DNA from 2 places in the Mesorhizobium sp. M9A.F.Ca.ET.002.03.1.2 genome. Region 1 is predicted to be linked to the other one. Evidence: predicted binding sites of a transcription regulator. Region 1 holds the regulator's gene; the other holds the start of a gene.
The links. The regulator PhoB, encoded in region 1, activates phosphate uptake and scavenging genes when phosphate is short. The targets are predictions, from matches to a motif close to TGTCATNNANCTGTCAT.
Positions count from the first base shown of each region.

Region 2: a site for PhoB is predicted at 2,779-2,795, ahead of EJ066_RS21575 (esterase-like activity of phytase family protein). Genes of this name have one in related genera too.

Region 1 is NZ_CP034443.1:874,254-879,216, reverse strand. It holds gene pstB (phosphate ABC transporter ATP-binding protein PstB) at 1-664, shown strand, start outside; gene phoU (phosphate signaling complex protein PhoU) at 703-1,410, shown strand; gene phoB (phosphate regulon transcriptional regulator PhoB) at 1,427-2,116, shown strand; gene EJ066_RS04370 (ROK family protein) at 2,423-3,670, opposite strand; gene xylF (D-xylose ABC transporter substrate-binding protein) at 3,939-4,963, shown strand, end outside.
Region 2 is NZ_CP034443.1:4,474,919-4,479,881, reverse strand. It holds gene EJ066_RS21580 (vitamin B12-dependent ribonucleotide reductase) at 1-392, shown strand, start outside; gene EJ066_RS21575 (esterase-like activity of phytase family protein) at 517-2,718, opposite strand; gene EJ066_RS21570 (GH25 family lysozyme) at 2,988-4,034, opposite strand; gene EJ066_RS21565 (hypothetical protein) at 4,245-4,466, opposite strand; gene EJ066_RS21560 (GFA family protein) at 4,589-4,963, opposite strand, start outside.

The sequences.
Region 1 (4,963 bases):
GACGGCGTTGATCGGCCCATCGGGCTGCGGCAAGTCGACCTTCCTGCGTTGCCTGAACAGAATGAACGACACGATCGACATCGCGCGGGTGAGCGGCAAGATTACGCTTGACAGCGAGGATATCTACGACCCGAAAATCGATGTCGTCGAGCTCAGAGCTCGCGTCGGCATGGTGTTCCAGAAGCCGAACCCGTTTCCGAAGTCGATCTACGAAAACGTCGCCTACGGTCCACGCATTCACGGCCTGGCCAGGGGCAAGGCGGAGTTGGACGGCATCGTCGAATCGAGCCTGAAGAAGGCCGGCCTGTTCAACGAGGTCAAGGATCGCCTGCTCGAGTCGGGCACTGGTCTCTCCGGCGGACAGCAGCAGCGCCTGTGCATCGCGCGCGCCATTGCGGTGTCGCCGGAGGTGATCCTGATGGACGAGCCCTGTTCAGCGCTCGACCCGATCGCCACCGCCCGCGTCGAGGAACTGATCGACGAACTGCGCCAGAACTACACGATCGTCATCGTCACCCATTCGATGCAGCAGGCAGCGCGCGTGTCGCAGCGCACGGCTATGTTCCACCTCGGCTATCTGGTCGAGGAGGGCGCGACCGACAAGATGTTCACCAACCCCGACGACAAACGCACCCAGGACTACATCACCGGCCGGTTCGGTTGAGCGGTCCGGCAGCGAATTTCGAACACGAGGACAGTATCATGGGTGAACACACCGTCGCATCTTTCGACGAGGAATTGGAGCACATCGACCGGCTGCTCCGCGACATGGACGAGCTCGCCGCTTCGATGGTCGCGGCGTCGATCCGCGCGTTGCTTGCGTCAGACAATGCGATGGCGCAGCGCGTCGTCTCGGACGACACGATCATGGATGCGCGGCAGCGCGAACTCGACGATAGTGCGATCACGCTGATCGCCAAGCGGCAGCCGATGGCGCAGGATCTGCGCGCCGTGGTCGGTGCAATCCGCATGGCGGGCGATCTCGAGCGCATCGGCGACCTGGCCAAGAACATAGCCAAGCGGGTCAGCGCCGTCGGGCAGAGCGCCACGCCACGCAATCTCTCGCACGGTATCGACGCCATGGCGGATCTCGTTCTCGATCAGCTCCGCGGCGTGGTCGAGCACTATGTGTCGCGCAACGCCGATGCGTTGAAAGAACTGCGCGCCGCCGACGAGAGGATCGACGTGAAATACACAGCGGTTTTTCGCGAACTCCTGACCTACATGATGGAGGATCCGCGCAACATAACCGCCTGCACGCATCTTCTGTTCTGCGCCAAAAATCTCGAGCGTATCGGCGATCATGTCACCAACATTGCCGAAAACGCCTACTATGTCGTGACCGGGAAGCAATTGCCGGCGGACCGCCCGAAGCTCGACGAGACGACAATGTCGGCGCCGGCGACATGACAGGGGTAACCGGCCGATGATCGCGCCGCGCATCATGGTGGTGGAGGATGAAGAGCCTCTGGGCGTCCTCCTCCGCTACAATCTGGAATCCGAAGGCTACCAGGTCGAGGTCGTGACACGCGGCGACGAGGCCGAGATCCGGCTGCAGGAGAACGTGCCGGACCTTCTGGTGCTGGATTGGATGGTGCCGGCGATTTCCGGCATCGAGCTTTGCCGGCGTCTTCGGGTGCGTCCGGAAACCGAGCGGCTGCCGATCATCATGCTGACGGCGCGCGGCGAGGAGAGCGACCGGGTGCGCGGCCTTTCCACCGGAGCGGACGACTATCTGGTCAAGCCGTTCTCGACACCGGAATTCATGGCCAGGGTCAAGGCGCTGCTGCGTCGCGCCAAGCCGGAAGTGCTGTCCAGCGTTCTCAAGGTCGGCGACATCGTGCTCGATCGCGAATCGCACCGGGTCTATCGCAAGAAGAGCGAGATCCGGCTCGGGCCGACCGAGTTCCGGCTGCTCGAATTCATGATGCGGCACCCGGGGCGGGTGTTCTCGCGAAGCCAGTTGCTCGACAATGTCTGGGGCGAGACGATCTACATCGACGAACGCACGGTGGACGTCCATGTCGGCCGGCTGCGCAAGGCGGTCAACAATGGTCGCATGCCCGATGTCATCCGCACCATCCGCGGCGCCGGCTATGCGATCAGGGAAGACTAGAGCAATTCCAGGAAAAGTGCGTAGCGGTTTTCCGTCCGGAATTGCGTAAAAACAAATACTTAGAGCGGACCAGCGATTCTATCAAAAAGTTGAACCGCTCTAGGGATGTGCTGATATTCAGGTGATGCCGGCCTGCGAACGGCGACTTCCCGCGCTTCCGATACTAACGTACCTGAACGGAACGTTCCGTTCTCGGAACCCACCCAGTCTGGTCGCTTCGAGCCCGTCTTCGACTCCGGCGCGGCCTGGCCTGAATCCCAACACATCCCCAAGTCGCAATCCGCCTTTGTTCCTTGCCTTTCGAACTCAGGCCACGTCCTTCCTGATCGTGCCGGACTTCCCGTTCGCGCCCGGCGCGAAAATCTCCTGGTCGACGAAGTTCAGCGCCCGCATGGCGCAGCCTTCGCGGATCAGCGGCAGCTCGTTCGGCTCGGTATCGAAGGAAATCGAACCCGAATGCTGGCCGCCGGCGGTCTGGGCGATGGCTTCGCGCAGGGCCGGCTCGATCAGGTCGAAGGCGGCGGCGCTGGCGCCGACCATGGCGACCGGCGCCGGATCGATCAGCGCGAACAGGCTGCCAAGCCCGAAGCCGAGCGCTTCGCCGGCCTTGCGGTAGGCTTCGCGCTCCGGCCCGTCCGTCTCGCGCGCCCGGGCCGCCAGCGCCCGCATGTCGGCGTCGCTGACATCGGCGACCGGCTCGGCGTTCTCGCTCAACTGCCTTGCGTTGCGCCAGATGGCGTAGTTGCCGGCATAGGCCTCGACGCAGCCGCGCCGCCCGCAGCGGCAGAGCGCACCGCCCGGGCGATGGATCATGTGGCCGAATTCGCCGCCCGAGGAATGGGTGCCGGTGAACAGTTCGCCTTTCAGCACCAGCCCCATACCGATGCCGTGCGAGAGCAGGATGGCGATGAAATCGTCACGGTAACGATCCGGGTCGCGCCAGCGCAGCGCCACGGCCATCATGTTGCAGTCGTTCTCCATGGTGGCCGGGATGCCGAACTCGTCTTCCAGAATGTCGGCGAAGGCGATGTTCGTCTGCGGTGTGATCGGCGACCACAGCATGGCGCGCGCATGGGAATCGGTGATGCCCTGAATCGCCAGCGCGATGCGGGCGACGCTTTGGACATCGAGGTCGGGGTCCTCGAGCCGGCGGCGGACGATGGCGACACATTCGCCGATCAACTCGTCGCGCGACATGGTCAGCGTGTCCAGCCGGCGCTGTTCCTCGGCGACCACTTGCCCGGCATAATCGATGACGGCGACCGAAAGGAAATTCAGCGACAGCACGACGGTCAGCACCGCAGCCGCTTCCGGATTGAGGCTGAGGCCGACCTGCGGCCGGCCGCGTTTCAGTGAAACGGTCTCGCTTGCCCTGCTCTCGGCCAGGATGCCCTCCTGGATCAGGTCGGAAGAGATCGCCGATATGGTCGAATGGCTGAGGCCGGTGGTCGCCGCGATCTCGGTCCGCGACGGATGACCGGCCCGGCGCACGGCCGAAATCACCATCGCCCGGTTGCGCCGGCGCAAATCGTCGTGGCGGATTCCGACCGACATTCTTTTGCTTCCTCCCTATCGCCGCGGCAGCTCGTGGATCGGAAGCCGTCGGCAATGTCCGACAAATACTGGCAGAAGCCGACAGCCCTGTCATTATTTATTCCGAGTCTCGAAAAAACGCCGGTGGGACATCAAAATCCATCAGAATTGATGTTGACAGCGCTTCGGCGTTGGATCAGTATTTTTTCGAGGCCCGAAAAAATAGAGCCTTTTGTGCCGGCCTTCGGGCCAGTTTGGTCGCGCCGCACGTGGTGCAGGGAGGAATATCATGAAGAGATTCGCAGCCGCCATCCTGGCGGGGGCCGCCATGTCGCTGACGCTCACGTCGGCCGCACAGGCGAAGGACAAAGTCATTGGCGTTTCGTGGTCGAACTTCCAGGAAGAGCGTTGGAAGACCGACGAAGCCGCCATGAAGACGGCGATCGAGGCCGCCGGCGACAAGTATATTTCCGCCGATGCGCAATCCAATCCCGGCAAGCAGTTGACCGATGTCGAGAGCCTGATCTCGCAGGGCGCCAACGCGCTGATCATCCTTGCGCAGGATGCCTCGGCCATTGGGCCAGCGGTGCAGAAGGCGCTGGACGAAGGCATTCCGGTCGTCGGCTATGACCGGCTGATCGAGAACAAGGATGTCTTCTATCTGACCTTCGACAATCAGGAAGTCGGCCGTATGCAGGCCCGCGAAGTGTTCAAGGCAGCGCCGGAAGGCAATTACGTCTTCATCAAGGGCTCGGGGGCCGATCCGAATGCCGATTTTCTGTTCGCCGGCTCTATGGAAGTGCTCAAGGATGCCATCGACAGCGGCAAGATCAAGAATGTCGGCGAGGCCTATACGGACGGCTGGCTTCCCGCCAACGCCCAGAAGAACATGGAACAGTTCCTGACCGCCAACGACAACAAGGTCGATGCGGTGGTTGCCGCCAATGACGGCACCGCCGGTGGCGTCGTCGCCGCGCTGACGGCGCAGGGCCTGGCCGGATCCGTCCCGGTGTCGGGCCAGGACGGCGACCATGCAGCGCTGAACCGCATCGCGCTCGGCACACAGACCGTATCGGTGTGGAAGGACGCGCGCGAACTCGGCAAGAACGCTGCCGAGATCGCCTCGCAGCTTGCCGACGGCAAGCAGATGACCGACATTGCGGGCGTGACGGACTTCACCACTCCGGGCGGCAATGCCGTCAAGTCGCTGTTCCTGACGCCGATTGCCATCACCAAGGACAATCTCAACGTGGTCATCGACGCCGGCTGGATCACGAAGGACGCGGTCTGCGCGGGCGTCGCCGCCGGCAGCGT
Region 2 (4,963 bases), 2.8 Mb from region 1:
AGGGTTTTGCCGGTTCGGGCTCGCCCGGTGCCCGCTCCGCGCCGACGGCGTTCTCCGGCTCCAACGTGCTGGCGCTGAAGCCGGCCAGCGACGAAGCCACCGCCTACAAGCGCGACTACGAGGAGCGGGCAAAGGAACTGATCGAGGACATCGCCTTCGAGGAGGCGGCGGGTGCAGCTTCCGAGGCCGCGGACGCCACGGCGGCACTGTTCACCGACACTGCTGCGAACGAAGCGGCCGAGGCGAAGAAGCTGGCCGCCGACCGCCGCGCCAAATCGCTGCTCCAGGGCTACACCGGCAATGCCTGCTCCGAGTGCCAGAATTTCACCATGGTGCGTAACGGGACTTGTGAGAAGTGCGATACGTGTGGGGCTACGAGCGGGTGTAGTTGAGGAACTGAGCTCAAAAAAACGTAACATGTTCGGCCCGGTCGTAAGATCGGGCTGAACCACGTTAAGCGTCGCGATCAGGCACGGATTTCCCTTCTCCCCTTGTGGGAGAAGGGAAGAGATGCCCTCAGTTCACGGCGCTGATGTTGCCCAGGCGGAGGAACAGCGTTTCGCCGGATGAATCGTCGACGCCGTCATTGTCGGTAGCGACGAAGATGTCGCCGTTCTTGTCGATGGTGAAACCTTCGACCTTGTCGACGACATAGCCGTTGGTGGCTGATTTCAGGTCGCCGATGATGTCGCGCACCAGCGTCTTTTCGACCAACGGCAGGTCGCCACCGAGCTTGGCCGGCTTGAAGGCGTCAAGCGCCACCGAATAGACGCGCTTCACCTTGGCCAGGTCGCCGATCTGGTTGTCGCGTTCGAGGATGTAGAGCTTGCCGTCATGCGCGGTGATCTCCGACAGGCCCATCCAGCCGGCTTCGGTCGCTTCGAGCGGGTAGCGCACCGCCGACCATTCCTTGGCCTTCGGCTTGTAGGCCAAAAGCTTGACCTGGCCCTTCGGATCGTCGGCCCATTCGCGCTGCACGGCCATCACCAGCGTCAGCTCGTCGCCCTCGCCGATCGTGGTGATGCCTTCAAGACCGAAGCGGGTCTGGTGGGCGAGCAATTCCATCGGGAAGCCGATCTCCTGCTTGATCTCGCCCTTGCCGTCGACGCGCAGGATGGCGTGCGGGACGAGCTTTGCCGGATCGCCTTCATTGGCCAGCCAGAAGCCGCCTTCACCGTCGGCGACAAGACCTTCGATGTCGAGCTTCTGTGCAGGGTGGCCGCCACGCGTGACGATGGTCTTGCCGGTGATCAGCGCCGGGGTCTGGGTGGCATCGATCTCGAAGATCGACGGCGCATTGGCGTAGAACGAGTCCGAAGCCGCGAAGAGCTTGCCGGCCGCGTCGCCGGCCGCGAGCGCCGAAAGCGCACCCCAGCCGAGCGGCGTGCCGTCCGCCGTGAGCTTTGCCGTGATCATCGGGTACGTGGCAGGACCCTCGGAGCGCTCGTAGACCATGACGTGCGAGCGGGCGAGCCCGTCCTCGACCAGGTCAGCCTCGTTGGCGGTGACCAGGAGATTGCGCGACGGGATCGCGACCAGGCCTTCCGGGCCGATGCCGGACGGCAGGATCTGGACGAACCGAGGCTCCGCACCCGTATCCTTGTAGACGCCGACGACGGAGCCACGTTCCGAAGCGACGAAAATCAGCCTGTCGTCGCCGAACGTACCGGCCTCGAGACCTTCCGGCTCGACACCCTTCTTGTTGCTGCGGGCGTCGGGATAATGGCCGGCATTGGCGACCTCGTACTCGAAGGACGGGCCGGATTCGTAGAGCACCTCGCCCTTCTTGCTGAAGATCGTGAAGCCGCGCGATCCGCCCTTGTAGTCGCCTTCGTTGGCGACGACGAGACGGTCATTGTCGAGCCATTTCACGGCGTCGGGTTCGCGCGCGACGTTCTCCATTTTGCCGTCGAAGGACAAGGCGCCGTTCTTCTTGGTGTCGATCTTGTCCAGCGTGACGGAGCCCGCGGAGAAATGCGTGACGACCGCGCCGGTCTCGGCGTTGACGATAGCGATGTGGTTGTTTTCCTGCAGCGTGACCGCGATCTCGCCGGCCTCGTTGAAGGCGACGAATTCCGGCTCCGGATCTTCCGCCGCGACTTCGGCAATGCCCGCCAGGTTGACGGTCTTCATCGTCGCGCAATCAGGCTGGCCTTCGGCAAGCGTGAATATCTTGAGGTCGCCCGCCGGCAGCTGCGGAATGTCTCCGTCGTTCAGATCCTCGTCGCGCTCGTTCTCGACGGCGATGGCCAGGAACTTGCCGTCCTTGCTGAACGCCAGCGAGTCCGGCTGGCCGCCGAGGTCGCAGGTGCTTTCGATCGCCTTGGAGGCAAGGTCGATGACGGTGAGGTTGCCCGAAGGGTTGGCTTTGCTCTCCGACGTGTTGACGCCGGCCAGCACCTTGCCGCCGATGGCCACAACCGAGGTCGGCTCGCCGTCGATCTTGACGATGCCGCCGGCCTTGGGCGCCTTGGGATCGGCGAGGTCGATGAAGCCGACCGCACCGAGCGGGCTGTCGGAATAGACCAGCGTCATGCCGTCCTCGGTGGCTGTGATGATCTCGGACGAAGTCGGCGTGGTCTTCTCGATGTCCGCCGGGAGGTTTCCGGCAACCGCGAAGCTCGCGACCCGGTTGAACATCATGTCGGCATGGGCCGGCAGCGAAACGGAGGCAGCAAGCGCTGCCGTCAGGACGAAAAGCGCGGAATGGCGGGGCACGGGTGGCGTCTCCTGTTCGAATGGAAGCCACCTGATTTGAGGGAACGACATTTCAAAGCGATGACGGATCCATGACAGTTCCGCGACAGGCCGTCGGCGTCCGTCGATATTCACATCATGCCGGCCTGCAAATAGCGGTTTGTGCGGCCGCGATCAGCGCTGCCTGCGGGGGCGAGCAGCTGGATGCGACCGCCCCGGAAGACGGGCCGAGCGAGCAGGCAAAGGCCGAGAAGTCCCTTCGTTATACACCGGAAGATGGAGGAATGCCCCTACTCCGCCTCGGCCACCATCTGCCGCCCGCCGGCCCAGTTCCGCCAGGCTCTCTCGTCGCCGTTGAAGACGTTGAGATCGATGCGGCCCTTCACGCCGTGCGACAGGCCGGAGCCGGAATACTGCCAGAACAGCCATTTGCGGCCGGGGTAGACCTTTGACGGGTGCTTTGCCACCGCGCGCAGCCAGAACGGATAATCGGGGAAAGCGCCGCGCAGATTGGCGCGGTAGAAGTCGGGCGCGGTGTAGATGATGGGCCGCTGGCCGTAGTGGCGTTCCAGCTTGTCCATGAGCACCTGCATCTTCTCCAGCACCTTTTGTCGCGACGGCCGCCGCTTGCAGCTGGATTCGCCGTTCCATTCGACATCGATCACCGGCGGCAAGGCGCCCTCGACCCTCGGCACGTTGCGGATGAACCAGTCGGCCTGCTCGCCGGCGGTGCGGCACCAATAGAAGAAATGATAGGCGCCGCGCTTCAGGCCGGCGGCGTCGGCATTGCGCCAGTTCTTCCTGAACATCGGGTCGAGGTGGTCGCCGCCGTCGGTCGCCTTGATGTAGGCGAAGTTCGCGCCCTGCGCGCGCAACTTACCCCAGTTGACGTTGCCCTGCCAGCGCGAGACGTCGACGCCGTGAACGGCGAGGTGCCTGGGCGAGGCCTTGCCGAAATTGATCGGCTTGGCGTCGCGAAAACGATAGCGCCGGACCGGCTCGGCGAGGATCGGTGCTGCCCGTGCGATCCGCTTTGGCGCCACCAGGGCAATCGGCTCGGCGGTTGGTTCGATGCTTTCCTCGGGCTCTGGAGTGGCCAGCGCCACGGCCTGCTCCATAGTCTCTTCCTGCGCGAAGGCGGGCTGCGCGAAGGTGGGCTGCGCGAAGGCGGGTGCGGCATCGGCCGCGCCGACCGAGGCCACCGGCGCCGGCGGCCGCACGATCGAGTTGGTCGTCTCGCTGGACGGAATTTGCAGCGCGTCGACGCCGGACGTGGACGTGCAGCCGGCGAGGCACAGGGATGCGATCGAGAAGATGACGACGCCTGGTAACCGCATCTGGACCTGTACGCAAAACACAACAGACCGATGGCAAGACAACGCCGCCGGACAAACCAGTCCAGATTACTAACGGGAAATTACCAACAAAGGTTGAATCAAATTGTTAGGGAGTCTTCGTCGAAACGATGGCGCCCCGGTGACACCAATCTCCCCACCGGTGGGGGAGATGTCCGGCAGGGCAGCGAAGGGGATCGCTGACCCAGCCGCTTAGCTGCACAACCATAGCTTGTCGCAGGTCTTGGCTATCATGTGGGCCGGAGGCACAAAGCGATCGCTGACGGGGCTGACCGGCGCATCATCTTTCGCCCGGCGAACCTTTTCTTCGAGCATCGTGCGAAGCTCGGCCGGCTGCACGCGATCGCGCTCCATCACGAGCTTGACCATGGGATCGCTCAAAAGCTCGTCCAGAGTGTTGATTCTGTCGCTCATCCGTCGCCTCCTCGACTGCCGGCCCGCACGCAATAGATAGGTGGCAATGATGGCTCGCCAATGACGCTTTGTCGGCTATCTCGTGTCCCGGATGAAAAAAATCGGGCGCGCCTTGCGGCGCTTCAGTACGGCGGCGGGGCGCCTTCATATTGCGGCAGTCCGTCGTCGAGCTGTATCCAGGGCTGCCTCGAGGCGGTCCACATATGCATCTGCGGCTTGAACATCGAAGGGTCGTCGAGCGAGCCTGAGGTGATGCCGATGATGCCGGCGGAATCACGCCGGGAGAACATCGTCGTGCCGCAGCCCGGGCAGAAGCCGCGCTTGAGATCGGGCGAGGAATTCACCGTCGCCACCGGCCCATCGATGGTCACGTCGTCGATGCGGAACAGCACGCGTGCGTTGAACGCCGCGCCCAGTGCCTTCTGGCAAAGCCGGCAATGGCAGACGCGCTCGTTGATCGGTGCGGCATCAGTGCGGTAGCGCACCGCTCCGCATAG